2 regions of the Streptomyces sp. NPDC048565 genome follow, and region 2 is predicted to be linked to the other one. Evidence: riboswitches for the same ligand, from Rfam matches in the RefSeq annotation. Region 2 holds a riboswitch; the other holds the start of a gene.
The links. A riboswitch is a leader RNA that binds a small molecule or an ion and turns the genes downstream of it on or off. The one in region 2 is predicted to bind glycine.
Positions count from the first base shown of each region.

Region 1: another riboswitch for glycine. It lies ahead of gcvT (glycine cleavage system aminomethyltransferase GcvT); the one in region 2 lies ahead of gcvP (aminomethyl-transferring glycine dehydrogenase).

Region 1 covers NZ_JBEZIH010000020.1:100,573-109,067, forward strand. The annotation lists gene AB0C75_RS23620 (enhanced serine sensitivity protein SseB) at 1-482, opposite strand, end outside; gene AB0C75_RS23625 (AAA family ATPase) at 706-1,392, opposite strand; glycine riboswitch at 1,501-1,598, shown strand; gene gcvT (glycine cleavage system aminomethyltransferase GcvT) at 1,741-2,868, shown strand; gene gcvH (glycine cleavage system protein GcvH) at 2,966-3,343, shown strand; gene glyA (serine hydroxymethyltransferase) at 3,363-4,622, shown strand; gene AB0C75_RS23645 (L-serine ammonia-lyase) at 4,779-6,164, shown strand; gene AB0C75_RS23650 (Gfo/Idh/MocA family oxidoreductase) at 6,298-7,434, opposite strand; gene AB0C75_RS23655 (ATP-binding protein) at 7,873-8,388, opposite strand.
Region 2 covers NZ_JBEZIH010000013.1:181,507-190,001, reverse strand. The annotation lists gene AB0C75_RS18200 (FHA domain-containing protein) at 1-317, shown strand, start outside; gene AB0C75_RS18195 (MerR family transcriptional regulator) at 360-1,103, shown strand; gene AB0C75_RS18190 (bifunctional nuclease family protein) at 1,157-1,630, shown strand; gene AB0C75_RS18185 (MerR family transcriptional regulator) at 1,800-2,417, shown strand; gene AB0C75_RS18180 (DNA polymerase IV) at 2,493-3,974, shown strand; gene AB0C75_RS18175 (PRC-barrel domain-containing protein) at 3,896-4,267, opposite strand; glycine riboswitch at 4,401-4,496, shown strand; gene gcvP (aminomethyl-transferring glycine dehydrogenase) at 4,689-7,574, shown strand; gene AB0C75_RS18165 (DUF5999 family protein) at 7,671-7,877, opposite strand; gene AB0C75_RS18160 (hypothetical protein) at 8,167-8,495, opposite strand, start outside.

The DNA.
Region 1 (8,495 bases), on a different contig from region 2:
GGGTCCTCCTTCCAGTCCGGCTCGTACAGCCGCACCCGGCCGCCGCTCGCGGGGCCGTCGAGCGGGGTCCGTCCGGCCCGGCAGAGCTCCGCGACGGCGGCCGGCGGCAGGGGAACCCCGACGGCTCCACCGGGGTTGACCGCGACACCGAGCTGCGGGGGCAGCCCACGGGCGAACTCACGTGCGGGCGCGACGGTGAAGGAGAGATGGGAGCCGACGCACTGGAGGAACTGCGCCTCGGAGCTGAACACGGGGACGTACGCGCCGCCGTCGATGTCGACCGTCGGCAGGTCGAGGCCGATGCTGTCGGGCCCTCCGCCGTTCGGCAGGGGTACCCAGACCTGGCTGCGGCCGAGCACCTCGACGAGCCTGCCGCCCGCCCCGGGCACGCCGATGGAGGCGCTGAGCACTTCTTCGAGCTCGTTGGCCGGCCACCCCTGCGACGGATGCGACGGGGCCTGGGCCTGAGCCGGAATGTCCACGGTGTCTGTGTCCCTTTCTCGCCTTGTGGTGCGGCTGAAACCTTAGACGGTCCGCCGCGCTCGGGGGGCGTCACCGGCAGGCGCGACGGGCCGTCCACCGCACCGTCCAGATATCGGACGGCCCGCGGGACGCCCGCGAACTGTGCGTATGCGAACAGTGACGCCCGCAGCGGCCCCGGGGCGCACCAGGAATCGCTCCCCGCCCGCGCCGGCGCCACGGGACCTATCCCAGCGGGAGCCGCGCCCGGGGGAACGAGATCCGGCCGATCCCCGAGGCCGCCTCCCGGTCGAGCAGCACCGCCGAGGCGCACCCCGGCGGGAGCAGTCCGGTCTCCGTGTCGCGCAACAGCCGGGCGAAGGCCCGCCGGTGCCGGGCGAAGGCGTATCCGGACACGCGCCGCCCCCGCTCCCACTGCCCCTGCCTGGCCGCCTCGGGGGTGACGTCGAGCAGGACGAGATGCAGGTCGCCGCCCCGGCGCCGGGCCTCACGCACCAGCCAGCGCCGCACCCAGACCTGCGTGCCGCAGTCGTGCACGACGACGGATGCGCCCGACCGCAGGCGCCGCCGCAGTCCGGCGAAGTGCGCGGCGCGCACCAGGGGACGGTAGAGGGCATAAGGGACGACTCCGGGCAGGACGGCCGCCCAGCGGTCCCTGGTGTCCTGCGAGTCGACCGCGTGCCCCTGGACCGCCCGCCGGATCAGTGTCGACTTCCCACTGCCGGGCAGCCCCGAGATCACCACCACGTCGCCCGCGGCGAAGTCGAGGCCGCCCGGCCCGCCCCCGCCCCGCAGATCACGCACCACGGGGGCGGGCACGCTCCCCGGGTCCCGGGGAGGCCCGCCCGGCCGGGGGTGGGGCAGCGCACCGGGTAACGCCCCCGTGGTCGCCGCGTGGCCCTGCAACGTCATCGCCGTCCCCCTGCCGAGTCGCCCGACGGGCTACCCATGAAGTGTAAAGAAAAGGCAATCTTGCCCAACGCGTGCGATGATGACCCCGCCAACTGCATACCGGCCGTTTGAATCCGCGCGGGAGAGTCCCGGACACCGTGTGCGCCGGGCGCCGAAGGAGCAAGTTCCTCCCTTGAATCTCTCAGGCCCCGTACCGCGTGGATGAGGCAGATCTGAAAAGCGGGCCGCTGTGCGGCTCCACCCAAGGTGCAAGCCGGACCCTTTCAGGGGCTCTCGGCGAACCTCTCAGGTTCCGATGACAGATGGGGAGGGAACCACCCCCTGTCGTCATGCCCTGGAGCCAAGTCCATGAGCACTGCCCCGAGCGCCGCACCCCGCCTCACCGCCCTCGACGCCCTGCATCGGTCCCTGGGCGCGACCATGACCGATTTCGCCGGCTGGGACATGCCGCTGCGGTACGCCAGTGAGCGCGACGAGCACAACGCCGTACGCGGCGGGGCCGGCCTGTTCGACCTCTCGCACATGGGTGAGATCACGGTCACGGGTCCGCAGGCGGCGGCCTTCCTGAGCTACGCGCTGGTCGGCAACATCGCGACCGTCGGCCTGGGCCGGGCCCGCTACACGATGATCGTCGCGGAGGACGGCGGGATCCTGGACGACCTGATCGTCTACCGCCTGGCCGACACCGAATACCTGGTCGTCGCCAACGCGGGCAACGCCCAGCTCGTCCTGGACTCCCTCACCGAGCGCGTCGGGGGCTTCGACGCCGAGGTGCGCGACGACCGTGAGGCGTACGCACTGCTCGCCGTCCAGGGCCCCGACTCCCCCGCCGTACTGAAGTCGGTCACGGACGCCGACCTGGACGGACTGAAGTACTACGCCGGACTCCCCGGAACGGTCGCCGGTGTCCCCGCCCTCATCGCCCGTACGGGCTACACCGGTGAGGACGGCTTCGAGCTCTTCGTGGACCCGGCCCACGCCGAGCAGCTGTGGAAGGCCCTGACCGAGGCCGGCGCGCCGTACGGGCTGATCCCCTGCGGACTCTCCTGCCGCGACACGCTCCGCCTGGAGGCGGGCATGCCGCTGTACGGGCACGAGCTGACCACCGCGCTGACGCCCTTCGACGCGGGCCTGGGCAGGGTCGTGAAGTTCGAGAAGGAGGGTGACTTCGTCGGCCGCGATGCGCTGTCCGCCGCCGCCGAGCGTGCCGAGGCGGCCCCGCCCCGCAAGCTCGTCGGCCTGATCGCCCAGGGCCGCCGGGTGCCGCGCGCCGGCTACCCGGTCGTGGCCGGCGGCGAGGTCGTCGGCGAGGTGACCTCCGGCGCGCCGTCGCCCACCCTGGGCAAGCCGATCGCCATGGCGTACGTGGACGCGGCGCACGCCACGCCCGGCACCGAGGGTGTCGCGGTCGACATCCGGGGCACGCACGAGCCGTACGAGGTCGTGGCGCTGCCCTTCTACAAGCGCCGTAAGTGACACAGCGCGCAGCGCACCGCAGACGTGACGCAGTCCCGTCTCACACCGTAAGACCATCGTTCATCAGCACTCCCCCGCGTACAGGAGAATTCAGGTCATGAGCAACCCCCAGCAGCTGCGGTTCAGCAAGGAGCACGAGTGGCTGTCGGCCCTCGAGGACGGCGTGGCCACGGTCGGCATCACCGAGTTCGCGGCCAACGCGCTCGGTGACGTCGTCTACGCCCAGCTCCCGGAGGTCGGCGACACGGTGACCGCGGGCGAGACCTGCGGAGAGCTGGAGTCGACCAAGTCGGTCAGCGACCTGTACTCGCCGGTGACCGGCGAGGTGACCGCGGCCAACCAGGACGTCGTGGACGACCCGTCGCTGGTGAACTCCGCTCCCTTCGAGGGCGGCTGGCTGTTCAAGGTGCGCGTCGCGGAGGAGCCGAAGGACCTTCTCTCCGCCGACGAGTACACCGCGTTCTCCGGCAACTGAGACCTTAGGGACTTAACTGATGTCGCTTCTCAACTCCTCCCTCCACGAGCTGGACCCGGATGTCGCCGCCGCCGTCGACGCCGAGCTCCACCGTCAGCAGTCCACCCTCGAGATGATCGCCTCGGAGAACTTCGCTCCGGTCGCGGTCATGGAGGCGCAGGGCTCCGTCCTCACCAACAAGTACGCCGAGGGCTACCCCGGCCGCCGCTACTACGGTGGCTGCGAGCACGTCGACGTGGTCGAGCAGATCGCGATCGACCGCATCAAGGCGCTCTTCGGCGCCGAGGCCGCGAACGTCCAGCCGCACTCGGGTGCGCAGGCCAACGCCGCCGCGATGTTCGCGCTGCTGAAGCCGGGCGACACGATCATGGGCCTCGATCTGGCCCACGGCGGTCACCTGACCCATGGCATGAAGATCAACTTCTCCGGCAAGCTCTACAACGTGGTCCCGTACCACGTCGACGACACCGGTGTCGTGGACATGGCCGAGGTCGAGCGCCTCGCCAAGGAGTCGAAGCCGAAGCTCATCGTGGCCGGCTGGTCCGCCTACCCCCGCCAGCTGGACTTCGCCGCCTTCCGCCGTGTCGCGGACGAGGTCGGCGCGTACCTGATGGTCGACATGGCGCACTTCGCGGGCCTGGTCGCCGCGGGTCTGCACCCCAGCCCGGTGCCGCACGCCCACGTCGTCACGACCACCACGCACAAGACCCTCGGCGGTCCGCGCGGTGGCGTCATCCTGTCGACGCAGGAGCTCGCCAAGAAGATCAACTCGGCGGTCTTCCCCGGTCAGCAGGGTGGCCCCCTGGAGCATGTGATCGCGGCCAAGGCCGTCTCCTTCAAGGTGGCGGCGACCGAGGAGTTCAAGGAGCGCCAGCAGCGCACCCTGGACGGCGCCCGCATCCTCGCCGAGCGCCTGGTGCAGCCGGACGTCACCGAGGTGGGCGTATCCGTCCTCTCCGGCGGCACGGACGTCCACCTGGTCCTGGTCGACCTGCGCAACTCCGAGCTGGACGGGCAGCAGGCCGAGGACCGGCTCCACGAGCTGGGCATCACGGTCAACCGGAACGCCATCCCGAACGACCCGCGCCCCCCGATGGTCACCTCGGGCCTGCGGATCGGTACGCCGGCGCTCGCCACCCGTGGCTTCCGGACCGAGGACTTCACCGAGGTCGCCGAGATCATCGCGTCCGCGCTGAAGCCCGCGTACGACGCCGATGACCTCAAGGCCCGCGTGATCGCGCTGGCCGAGAAGTTCCCGCTGTACCCCGGCATCAAGTAGTCACCCGCAATTTGCACGCAGGGTGGGGGCACCGCGCACACTGAACACAGTGAGCCCGGTGCCCCCACCCCTTTGCCCCGCGCTCCCGGGCCCACCCGGCCCGTCCCGCACCACCCGGCGGACAACGACGTCCACCAACGCCTTAGGAGTACTCCCGTGGCCCTCTCGGTCTTCGACCTCTTCTCGGTCGGTATCGGCCCGTCCAGCTCCCACACGGTCGGCCCGATGCGCGCGGCCCGCATGTTCGCCCGCCGCCTCAAGAACGAGGGCCTGCTGGCCCACACCGCCTCGATACGCGCCGAGCTGTACGGCTCGCTCGGCGCGACCGGGCACGGCCACGGCACCCCGAAGGCCGTCCTGCTCGGCCTGGAGGGCGAGTCGCCCCGCACGGTCGACGTCGAGGGCGCCGACGCCCGCGTCCAGGAGATCCGCGCCTCGGGGCGCATCAATCTGCTGGGCATGCACGAGATCCCCTTCGACGCCGACGAGCAACTGGTGCTGCACCGGCGCAAGGCCCTGCCCTACCACGCCAACGGGATGACGGTCATCGCGTACGACCGCGACGGCGCCCCGCTTCTGGAGAAGACGTACTACTCGGTGGGCGGCGGCTTCGTCGTCGACGGGGACGCCGTGGCCGGCGAGAACCCGATCGTCCCGGACGACACCGTCCTGAAGCACCCCTTCCGCACCGGCGACGAGCTGCTGAGGCTCGCCGACGAGACGGGCCTGTCCATCTCCTCCCTGATGCTGGAGAACGAGCGGGCCTGGCGCACCGAGGCCGAGATCCGGGCCGGGCTGCTGGAGATCTGGCGCGTCATGGAGGCCTGCATCGCGCGCGGCATGTCCCGCGAGGGCATCCTGCCGGGCGGCCTGAAGGTCCGCCGCCGCGCCGCGAACTCGGCCAGGCAGCTGCGCGCCGAGGGCGACCCCCAGACGCACGCGATGGAGTGGATCACCCTCTACGCGATGGCCGTCAACGAGGAGAACGCCGCCGGCGGCCGTGTCGTCACCGCCCCCACCAACGGCGCGGCGGGCATCATCCCGGCCGTCCTGCACTACTGGATGAACTTCGCCGCGGGCGGCTGCACCGAGGCCGAGAAGGAGGACAGCGTCGTCCGCTTCCTGCTGGCCGCCGGCGCCATCGGCATGCTCTTCAAGGAGAACGCCTCCATCTCCGGCGCCGAGGTCGGCTGCCAGGGCGAGGTCGGCTCCGCCTGCTCCATGGCGGCGGGTGCCCTCGCCGAGGTCCTGGGCGGCTCCCCCGAGCAGGTCGAGAACGCCGCCGAGATCGGCATGGAGCACAACCTGGGCCTGACCTGCGACCCGGTCGGCGGCCTCGTCCAGATCCCGTGCATCGAGCGCAACGGCATGGCGGCGGTCAAGGCGGTCACGGCGGCGAAGATGGCGCTGCGCGGCGACGGCAGCCACAAGGTCTCCCTGGACAAGGTCATCAAGACCATGAAGGAGACGGGCGCGGACATGTCCGTCAAGTACAAGGAGACCGCCCGGGGCGGGCTCGCGGTGAACATCATCGAGTGCTAGGTGTATTGCCCTGTGAGGTTGGGGACGCGGGTGATGGGGTGCAGACGCCAAGGTGTCCGCACCTGCCGAATCTGCCGCGCTCGGCGGGCCGTTCGGTGCGCACCAGGGCCTCGGCCAGACAGTCCGTGCTGTTTCATGCGGTGCTCTCCGTCGTCGTCCCGGGCGCCCAGCCCGGGGCGTCACCGTGCAGCGCCGTGTAGGAGGGGTCGCCAGGACCGATCTCGCCCGCGCGCACGGTGGCTCCGGTGAAGGCCGCCTTGTACAGCGCGCTGATGAGTTCCAGGGTGCTGCGGCCGCCCTGCCCGCTGGAGCCCGGCCGGCGGCCCGCCCGCAGATCGGCGGTGAAGGCGCGCAGCTGCTCCAGGTGTGAACTGGGTGTGTCGGGGCCGAAGTCCTGCCAGGCGGCGGCCTCGGTCCCTGGCACCCCGGGCGCCGGTGTGATCCGCCAGTCGGCGTTGGAGTGGCCGTACAGGTGGGTGACCTCGACCGTGGCGCGCTCGCAGTCGATCCGTATGCGGCTGACCTCGTCGGGGCTGAGCACGCTGTTGACGATCGTGCCGAGCGCGCCGTTCCCGAAGCGGACCAGGGCGGTGGACACGTCCTCGGTCTCCACGTCGTGCACCAGCCGCCCGGCCATCGCCTGCACCTGCGACCAGGGCCCCAGCAGGTCGAGGAAGTGGTCCATCTGGTGGATGCCGTGGCCCATGGCGGGGCCACCGCCCTCCGTCTCCCAGCGACCCCGCCACGGGACCGAGTAGTAGGCGCGGTCGCGGTACCAGGTGGTCTGGCAGTGGGCCACCAGCGGCTTACCGAGTGCCCCGCTCGCCAGCAGACGGCGCACATGGGCGGAGCCGGAGCCGAAGCGGTGCTGGAAGACGATCGCGGCGTACGGGCCGCCTTCGCGTTCCTCGGCCGTCATCAGGTCGAAGTCGGCGAGCGAGGGGCACGGAGGTTTCTCGCACAGGACCCAGGCACCGGCCCGCAGGGCCGCCACGGTCTGCTCGCGGTGCACGGCCGGCGGGGTGCAGATCACCACGAAGTCGGGGCGCTGTTCGGCCAGGAGGTCGTCGAGCGACGTGTACGCGTGCGGGATGCCGCCCTGTTCGCAGAACTCACGGACGGATTCCGCCGACACGTCGACGGCCGCCACCACGTCCACCGCCGGCTCCAGCGCGCGCAGCGCGGGCAGATGGGCGCCCTGCGCGATGGCCCCGGTGCCGACGACGGCGGCACGGAGCGGACGGCCGCCGGGCTCGGGCTGCGGCGTCATGCGGCGCGCCCCCACGCGGCTGGAGCGAGGCCGGCATCGCCGCGCTCGAACTGATCGTCTGCGTCCCGGCCGTCCTCGTGCACGCGCACCACCCTGTTCCGGACCTCGTTCGAGGCCACCTACCCGACGGATCGATGAAACACCCGTCGATACCGGCGGATCAACGGGGAATGCCAGGCGCGTGACCCATCCCACCTGCGATTCATAACCCAAATCGATAGTTTTGTGGGTCGCTGACCGTTTTACGGCTTTGGCTCCGGGGTCGCCCGTCTGTCATAGTCGGGGGTACGACCTCCTCCGACCCGAGCCAGGTCCCCCCCCGTGCGGCCGTGGACACACCCCCCATTCCACGGCCCCCTCAGAAGCCCCCGAAGCGCCACACCCAGGCGGACCGGGGGCTTCTGCGTGCCGGCCCGCCTGTGGGGTGCGGGTCAGGGCTCAGCGGTCGGTGGTGCGCATCTCGAACCAGGTGGTCTTCCCGCGCGGTAAGAGATCCACGCCCCACCGGTCGGAGAGCTTGTCGACCAGGAAGAGGCCCCGGCCGCTGACATCCATCTCGCGGACGGGCATCAGACACGGCAGTCCGCGCGAGGGGTCACGCACCTCGATACGGACCCAGCCCCGGCGGCGCAGCATCCGCAGACCGAAGATCCGCGCCCCGGTGTGCCGCACCGCGTTGCCCACCAGCTCGGAGACCAGTAGCACTCCGTATTCGGCGGTCTGCGGGGGGAGCTGCCACTGACGCAGCATCACGCACGAGGTGATCCGGCGGGCGGTCGCCGCGGACTCGGGACGGGAGGGCAGCCGGACTTCACCCTCCGTCGGATTTCCGAACAACTCCAGCGCTTTGAACGCCTGTTCGTCTTCGACGGCAGTCGTCAAGCGCGCTGCTGTCGCGCCGCCGCGCGGTCGCGGCTGATCCACACCTTCGAGGCCCGCCATGCTCACCATCATGGAGGCACAGAACGCTCTCCGTGACCGTTCCGGTGAATCCCTCTACCGGAACCAGTCACTCCGGGCTGGTTCTCCGGCATATGCCAGCGGCAGAACAACCCCCTGTC
Region 2 (8,495 bases):
CCCTGCCTGGAGGCTCAGCGCTGCTCGTGGTGCGCCGAGGCCCGAACTCCGGCAGCCGCTTCCTGCTGGACGGCGACCTGACGACGGCAGGCCGCCACCCGCAGAGCGACATCTTCCTCGACGATGTGACCGTGTCGCGGCGCCATGTGGAGTTCCACAGGGGTGCGGACGGTAGTTTCACCGTGGGCGACGTCGGCAGCCTCAACGGCACCTACGTCAACCGCGAGCGGATCGATTCCGTCGCGCTGACCAACGGCGACGAAGTCCAGATCGGAAAGTACCGGCTGGTCTTCTACGCGAGCCAGCGGGGCGTGTGACTCTCCCCCGGACGGCGTCCGGGGAGACCCCCAGGAAGGTCCATGCTGCGAACACCGACAGGCGGTGCCGGTCACGGCACCGCCGCCGCGGGCAAGCGCGCCATGAGCATCGGTACGGTGCTCACGCAGCTGCGCGACGAATTTCCCGAAGTCACGATCTCCAAGATCCGGTTCCTGGAGACGGAGGGGCTCATCGAGCCCCAGCGAACGCCGTCGGGCTATCGGAAGTTCGGCCCTGCCGACGTCGAGCGGCTGGCGCAGGTGCTGCGCATGCAGCGGGACCACTACCTGCCGCTCAAGGTCATCCGTGAGCACCTGGAGGCCGTGGAACGGGGTGAGCAGGCCGCTCTGCCGGCCGGTGGCGGCCGGAGCGATCCCACCGGTCCTCCCGGGGGCCAGGACCCGGGGCAGGCCACTGCCGGCCGTATCGGACGCGCCGAGCTCCTGGCCGCCACCGGGGCCACCGAGGAGCAGCTCGTCGAGTGGGAGTCGTACGGGCTGATCGTGCCGGCCACCGGCGGGAGCTACGACGCCGAGGCGGTGACCGTGGCGCGGCTGGTGGCGGATCTGGGCAGATTCGGTCTCGAACCTCGGCATCTGCGGGCCGTCAAGGCAGCCGCCGAGCGTGAGGCCGGGCTGGTCGAGCAGGTGGTGGCTCCCCTGCGCCGGCACCGGAATCCGCAGACCAGAGCCCATGCGGAGGCCACGGCGAAGGAGCTCGCGGAGCTTTCCGTCCGGCTCCACGCCGCGCTCGTGCAGACCGCCCTGAAGGCAAGCTTCCTCTGAGGGCGGAGGAGCCCGACTATCCAAACATGGCGGGCACGTCCTAGGGTTGCTGTGTGAACGAGCTCGACGTTGTGGGTGTCCGGGTGGAAATGCCCTCCAACCAACCGATCGTGCTCCTGCGTGAAGTGGGAGGCGACCGGTACCTCCCTATTTGGATCGGCCCTGGGGAAGCGACCGCGATCGCCTTCGCCCAGCAGGGCATGGCTCCGGCCAGGCCGCTGACCCATGATCTCTTCAAGGATGTGCTCGAGGCCGTGGGCCAGGAGCTCACCGAGGTCCGCATCACGGACCTGAGAGAAGGGGTCTTCTACGCGGAGCTCGTCTTTGCCAGCGGGGTCGAGGTGAGCGCGCGTCCCTCCGACGCCATAGCGCTCGCCCTGCGCACCGGCACGCCGATCTACGGCAGTGACGGGGTGCTGGACGACGCGGGCATCGCGATCCCGGACGAGCAGGAGGACGAGGTGGAGAAGTTCCGCGAGTTCCTCGACCAGATCTCGCCGGAGGACTTCGGCACCAACAGTCAGTGACCCCGTCCGCGGTGGTGGTGCCAGCGCATCCGACAAGCCGTTCCCGGTAATCAGTCACGGGAAACCACCCTCAGGGTGGTTATCACTCGGCGTGCCGAGTGTGGCGATCGTTGACGCACCCCTGGTGACTGCCTACCTTCGAGGTGGCAGGTCAAGGACGGAGGTCGGCGTGAGAAGCAGCGGCGACGGTACGGCTGTGGGTGGGCCGTACCGGCAGCACGGCAGTGCGGCCGACCACTCCATCAGACAGCCGGTTCAGCCGGCAGTGGTGGCAGCGGACGGTGCGGCAGTGGCAGGGGACATCGGCTACCGGGGGCCGACAGCGTGCGCGGCGGCCGGGATCACCTACCGACAGCTCGACTACTGGGCGCGTACGGGGCTCGTGGAGCCGAGCGTACGTCCGGCGTACGGGTCGGGGACACAGCGTCTCTACAGTTTCCGGGACGTGGTGCTCCTCAAGATCGTCAAGCGGTTCCTGGACACGGGTGTCGCTCTGCAGAACATCAGGACCACCGTCCAGCACCTCAGGGCCCGCGGATTCACGGATCTTGAGCGGATGACCCTGATGAGTGACGGGGCGACGGTCTACGAGTGCTCATCGCCCGACGAGGTCGTGAATCTCCTTCAGGGCGGCCAGGGCGTCTTCGGTATCGCCGTCGGTGTGGTCTGGCGTGACGTCGACGCGGCGCTGTCCCAGCTCCACGGGGAGCGTGTCGACACGGGGGAGACCCTGATCGGCCACAACCCGGCCGATGAACTGGCGCGGCGCCGCAATCGCGCGGGCTGAGCCACCGGGGCGGCACGGCGCGACGCGTGCGCCGGGTGGGGCGGTTGTCAGTGGCGTAGGGCAGCATCGGTCCATGTGAGAGCCGCGCCCACCATCCTGCATCTGGACATGGATGCCTTCTACGCCTCTGCGGAGCAGGCGGCGAAGCCGAGCCTGCGCGGCAAGCCGGTGGTGGTGGGCGGCCTGGGGACGCGCGGCGTGGTCGCCACCGCGTCGTACGAGGCGCGGCGTTTCGGTGTGCACTCGGCGATGCCGATGGCGCAGGCCAGGCGTCTCGCTCCCAACGCGGCCTATCTGGTTCCGCGTTTCGCGCTCTACCGGACGGTGAGCGACCAGGTGATGGAGCTGCTCGGGCGGCTGTCGCCGCTCGTCGAGCCGCTCAGCCTGGACGAGGCCTTCGTCGACCTGGAGGCCGGCGGGGTCGCCGACGACTCCGCGTCCGCGCGTGCGATCGGCGAGCAGCTGCGCACCGTGATCGGAGCGGTCACCGGACTCAGTGGTTCCGTCGGCCTGGCCGGCTCCAAGATGCTGGCCAAGATCGCCTCGGAGGAGGCGAAGCCCGACGGGCTGCTGCTGATCGAGCCGGGCACCGAGCGGGAGCTCCTGGCGCCCATGTCCGTGCGCATCCTGCCGGGCGTGGGGCCCGCCACCGGTGACCATCTGAGGCGTGCGGGGATGACCCTCGTCAGTCACCTGGCGGAGGCGGGCGAGGCGGAGCTCGTGCGGCTGCTGGGCAAGGCGCACGGCGTCGCGCTCCACCGCATGGCCCTGGGCCACGACGACCGGCCCGTCGTCGCCGAGCGGGACGCCAAGTCCGTGTCGGTCGAGGACACCTTCGACGTGGACCTGCACGACCGTGTGCGCGTCAGGTCGGAGGTGGAGCGGCTCGCGGACCGGTGCGTCCAGCGGCTGCGGGGCGCCGGCCGGTCAGGGCGCACCGTCGTCCTCAAGGTCCGCCGCTACGACTTCTCGACGCTCACCAGATCCGAGACGCTGCGCGGCCCCACAGACGACCCCACGGTGGTCAGGGAGGCCGCTGCGCGGCTTCTGGAGGCCGTGGACACGACCGGCGGCGTCCGGCTGCTCGGAGTCGGTGTCACGGGCCTGGCGGACTTCACACAGGAGGACCTCTTCGCGCAGGCCGCCGACGCGCAGCACGCCGCCGAGGAGTCCGCCGCGGCCGCGGCCCCGGAGCCGGACGAGCGGGAGCCGGCAGGGGAGCGTGCGGGGGAGGGGGCGGCGGCCGGGGCGGACGCGGGCGAGAGCGAGGAGCCCCTGGCCTCGCGGCGCTGGCCGGCCGGTCACGACGTACGGCACGAGGAGCACGGCCACGGCTGGGTGCAGGGCAGTGGCGTCGGCCGGGTCACCGTGCGCTTCGAGGAGCCGTGGTCGCCGCCCGGCCGGGTGCGCACGTTCAGGATCGACGATCCGCGGCTGCGGCCGGCCGAACCGCTGCGCCTGGTGCGTGACCCGGTGGACTACTCCTCGTGGCCGGCGAGCTTGCCGAAATCCCTGTCGGGGCCGGGGACGTCGGAGGAGGAGACGTCCAGACCGTAGTGACGGTAGAGCTGGAGTTCCTGCTCGGGTGAGAGATGGCGGCCCACACCGAAGTCGGGAGCGTCCTTGATCAGGGCCCGTTCGAAGGGGATCACGAGAGTGCCGTCGACGAATTCGCTCGGCTCCAGGGGGACGAACGCGTCCCGGGTGAAGAGCCCGGTGCGTACGGCGGCCCACTCGGGGACCCCGGTGGCGTCGTCGAGATAGACCTCGTCCACCGTTCCGATCTTGGCACCTTGCCGGTCGAAGGCCTTGCGGCCGATCAGGCTGCGTGGATCGATGTCCGTCTGCACGGTGCCTCCCACTGGTCACGGCTGCATCAGGTGGTCGCGGCTGCTCCACAGGCACTACGAAAGGACAGATCCGGGCAGTCGGCCACTCGAGACGGCCCGCCCCTACCCCGCTGGTAGGCTGGAAGACGGCTGCTGACCCTGTGCGGGAGAGTCCTCCGGAGCGATCCGGAGGCGCCGAAGGAGCAACTCCTCCCCGGAATCTCTCAGGCCCCCGTACCGCACGGACGAGGTCACTCTGGAAAGCAGGGCGGGACCGTGCGGCACGTGCCGCGCCGGGCACCGTCCTCACCGACGGTGAAAGCCGGTATGCCCCAGGGCGTGCTGGTGAAGCTCTCAGGTCGAGATGACAGAGGGGGAGGCCGTTCGGGCAGCCACGCCGTGGCTCCCCTCGCAGGTCGTCACAGACCAGGAGGCCTCCATCATGACCCCCCGTCGCACTCCGCTCTCCCAGCTGGAGCAGGGCATTCCGTTCGAGCAGCGCCACATCGGGCCCGATGCCGGGGCGCAGGCGAAGATGCTCGCCCAGGTCGGTTACGGCTCCCTCGACGAGCTCACCGCCGCCGCTGTGCCCGACGTGATCAGGAGTGCCGAGGCGCTGGACCTCCCCCAGGCGCGCACCGAGGCCGAGGTCCTGGCCGAGCTGCGCACCCTCGCCGACCGTAACCAGGTGCTCGCACCGATGATCGGGCTCGGCTACTACGGCACGTTCACCCCGCCGGTCATCCTGCGCAACGTCATGGAGAACCCCGCCTGGTACACGGCCTACACGCCCTACCAGCCGGAGATCTCGCAGGGGCGGCTCGAGGCTCTCCTGAACTTCCAGACCATGGTCGCCGACCTCACCGGCCTGCCGACCTCGGGCGCCTCGCTGCTCGACGAAGGCACGGCCGCCGCCGAGGCCATGGCGCTGGCGCGGCGGGTCGGCAAGGTCAAGGGCGGTGTCTTCCTGGTCGACGCCGACACCCTGCCGCAGACCATCGCGGTCATCGAGACCCGCGCCGAGCCCACCGGTGTCGAGGTCGTCGTCACCGATCTCTCCGAGGGCATCCCGGCCGAGGTCGCCGAGCGCGGTGTCTTCGGTGTGCTCCTCCAGTACCCCGGAGCCTCCGGCGCCGTACGCGACGTCAAGCCCGTCATCGACCAGGCGCACGAACTGGGCGCGGTCGTCTCCGTCGCCGCCGACCTGCTGGCCCTGACGCTACTCACCTCGCCCGGAGAGCTGGGCGCGGACGTCGCCGTGGGCACCACCCAGCGCTTCGGTGTCCCGATGGGCTTCGGCGGACCGCACGCAGGCTTCATGGCCGTGCGCGAGAAGTTCGCCCGCAGCCTGCCCGGCCGCCTCGTCGGTGTCTCCGTCGACGCGGACGGCAACAAGGCCTACCGGCTGGCGCTGCAGACCCGCGAGCAGCACATCCGCCGCGAGAAGGCCACCAGCAACATCTGCACCGCCCAGGTGCTGCTCGCCGTCATGGCGGGCATGTACGCCGTGTACCACGGGCCCGACGGGCTGCGGACCATCGCCCGGCGCACCCACAGGTTCGCCGCCATCCTGGCCCAGGGCCTGCGGGCCGCGGGCAGCGAGGTCGTGCACGAGGCGTACTTCGACACCCTCACCGTCCGTGTGCCGGGCACCGCGGCCGATGTGGTCGCCGACGCGCGTGAGCGCGGGGTGAACCTCCGGCTCGTCGACGCCGACCATGTCTCCGTCGCCTGCGACGAGACCACCACCCGCAGCCGGATCGAGGCCGTCTGGGCGGCCTTCGGGGCCGGCGGTGACATCGAGACGCTGGACGCCGAGGCGGCCGACGCGCTGCCCGACGGGCTCCTGCGCGGCGACGAGGTCCTCACCCACCCGGTCTTCCACCAGCACCGCTCCGAGACGGCGATGCTGCGCTACCTGCGCAAGCTCGCCGACCGCGACTACGCGCTGGACCGCGGCATGATCCCGCTCGGCTCCTGCACGATGAAGCTCAACGCGACCGCCGAGATGGAGTCGATCACCTGGCCCGAATTCGGTGCGCTGCACCCCTTCGCGCCCGCCGAGCAGGCCGAGGGCTTCCTCACCCTCATCAGGGAGCTGGAGGAGCGTCTCGCCGAGGTCACCGGTTACGACGCCGTGTCCATCCAGCCGAACGCGGGCTCGCAGGGCGAATTCGCCGGCCTGCTTGCGGTGCGCGCGTACCACCGGGCCAACGGCGACGACCGGCGCACCGTCTGTCTGATCCCGTCATCCGCGCACGGCACCAACGCCGCGAGCGCCGTCATGGCCGGCATGAAGGTCGTCGTGGTGAAGACCGCCGACGACGGCGAGGTCGACGTGCGGGACCTCAGGGCCAAGATCGCGGCCCATCGCGAAGAGCTCGCCGTCCTCATGATCACCTACCCCTCCACGCACGGAGTCTTCGAGGAGCACGTCGCCGAGATCTGCGGGGAGGTGCACGATGCCGGCGGCCAGGTGTACGTGGACGGCGCCAACCTCAACGCGCTGGTCGGTCTCGCCAAGCCGGGCCACTTCGGCGGCGACGTCTCCCACCTGAACCTGCACAAGACCTTCTGTATCCCGCACGGCGGCGGCGGCCCGGGTGTCGGCCCCGTCGGTGTGCGCGCCCACCTGGCGCCGTATCTCCCCAACCATCCGCTCCAGCCCGCCGCGGGTCCGGAGACCGGTGTCGGCCCGATCTCGGCCGCCCCGTGGGGCTCGGCCGGCATCCTGCCGATCTCGTGGGCCTACGTGCGCCTCATGGGGGGCGAGGGCCTGAAGCGTGCGACGCAGGTCGCCGTGCTCGCGGCCAACTACATCGCCAAGCGTCTCGAACCGCACTTCCCGGTCCTCTACAACGGCCCGGCCGGTCTGGTCGCGCACGAGTGCATCGTCGACCTGCGACCGGTCTCCAAGGCGACCGGCGTCACCATCGATGACATCGCCAAGCGGCTGATCGACTACGGCTTCCACTCGCCGACCATGTCCTTCCCGGTCGCCGGGACGCTGATGATCGAGCCGACCGAGAGTGAGGACCTCGCCGAGCTGGACCGCTTCTGCGACACGATGATCGCCATCCGCGGCGAGATCGACAAGGTCGCCTCCGGTAAGTGGAGCGCGGACGACAACCCCCTGCGCAACGCCCCGCACACGGCTGCGGCGCTCGGTGGCGGGTGGACCCACGCCTACACCCGTGAAGAGGCGGTCTTCCCGGCCGGTGTGACCCCCTCGGACAAGTACTGGCCGCCGGTGCGCCGGATCGACGGCGCCTTCGGTGACCGCAACCTGGTGTGCTCCTGCCCGCCGCTGGACGAGTACGACCAGTAGGCACCGCGGACACGCGTCGGGGCCGGTGCGGAGACTTCTCCGGGCCGGCCCCTCGTGTTCGGTTCGCCTTGCTGTCCGCGGTGCTGTCCGCCGTGCTCAGGCGGCTTTCACCACCTTGCCGCTCCTCAGCGAGCGGTGCGGGGCGACGATCTGCCCGTCCGGGAGCAGCTCACCGGTGTCCTCGAAGAGCAGGACGCCGTTGCACAGCAGGCTCCAGCCCTGTTCCGGGTGGTGGGCCATCAGGCGGGCGGCTTCCCGGTCGTTGGAGTCAGCGGTCGGGCAGGGTGGCTGGTGCTGGCACATGGGTGGGTTCTTTCGCTGCGTCGGTTCGCGTGTCCTGCGCTCGGGCGACGCGTTCAGTGGCCGCCGCCCTGCCAGGTCGGTCCGGTCCCAGTGTTGCCCTACGGACCTGACTCCGCAGGGATTTCGCGGCAGCGGCTGTTCTCCGTCCGAGACGCATCACCCGGCCGGACGGTTCGGTTCAACTGTGCTGTCCGTTCGGATGATTCGGGGTGACCGGACCGGACTAGTCCGGACGGGTAGCTGCGCGCCCCCGCCGGGCGGGCCGGCAGGGGCGCGTGGGGCATGAGGGTCAGGCGGGCGAGCCGAGGAGGCCCGGGAGGTCCGGGAGAGGTGCTGGGGTGACACGCAGAGTCATCACCGGGAGCAGGTCCGCGACCGGGTGCGGGCGGTGTGCCGTGATGCCCGGGGGAGCGGGTGCCAGGGGCACCAGTACGTCGGTCGGTGCGAGTGTGCCGCCGCCCGCGTCCGCGTCGACGTCGTGGTGCAGCCACAGCGTGAGCATGTACAGCTCGGGCACCGACAGCAGACGCGGCTGGTAGTGCGTCGCCGTCGACTCCGCCTGGCGTACGGCGAGTTCGGTGGAGGCGATGTAGGGGCCCTCGAAGAAGTGCGAGAAGG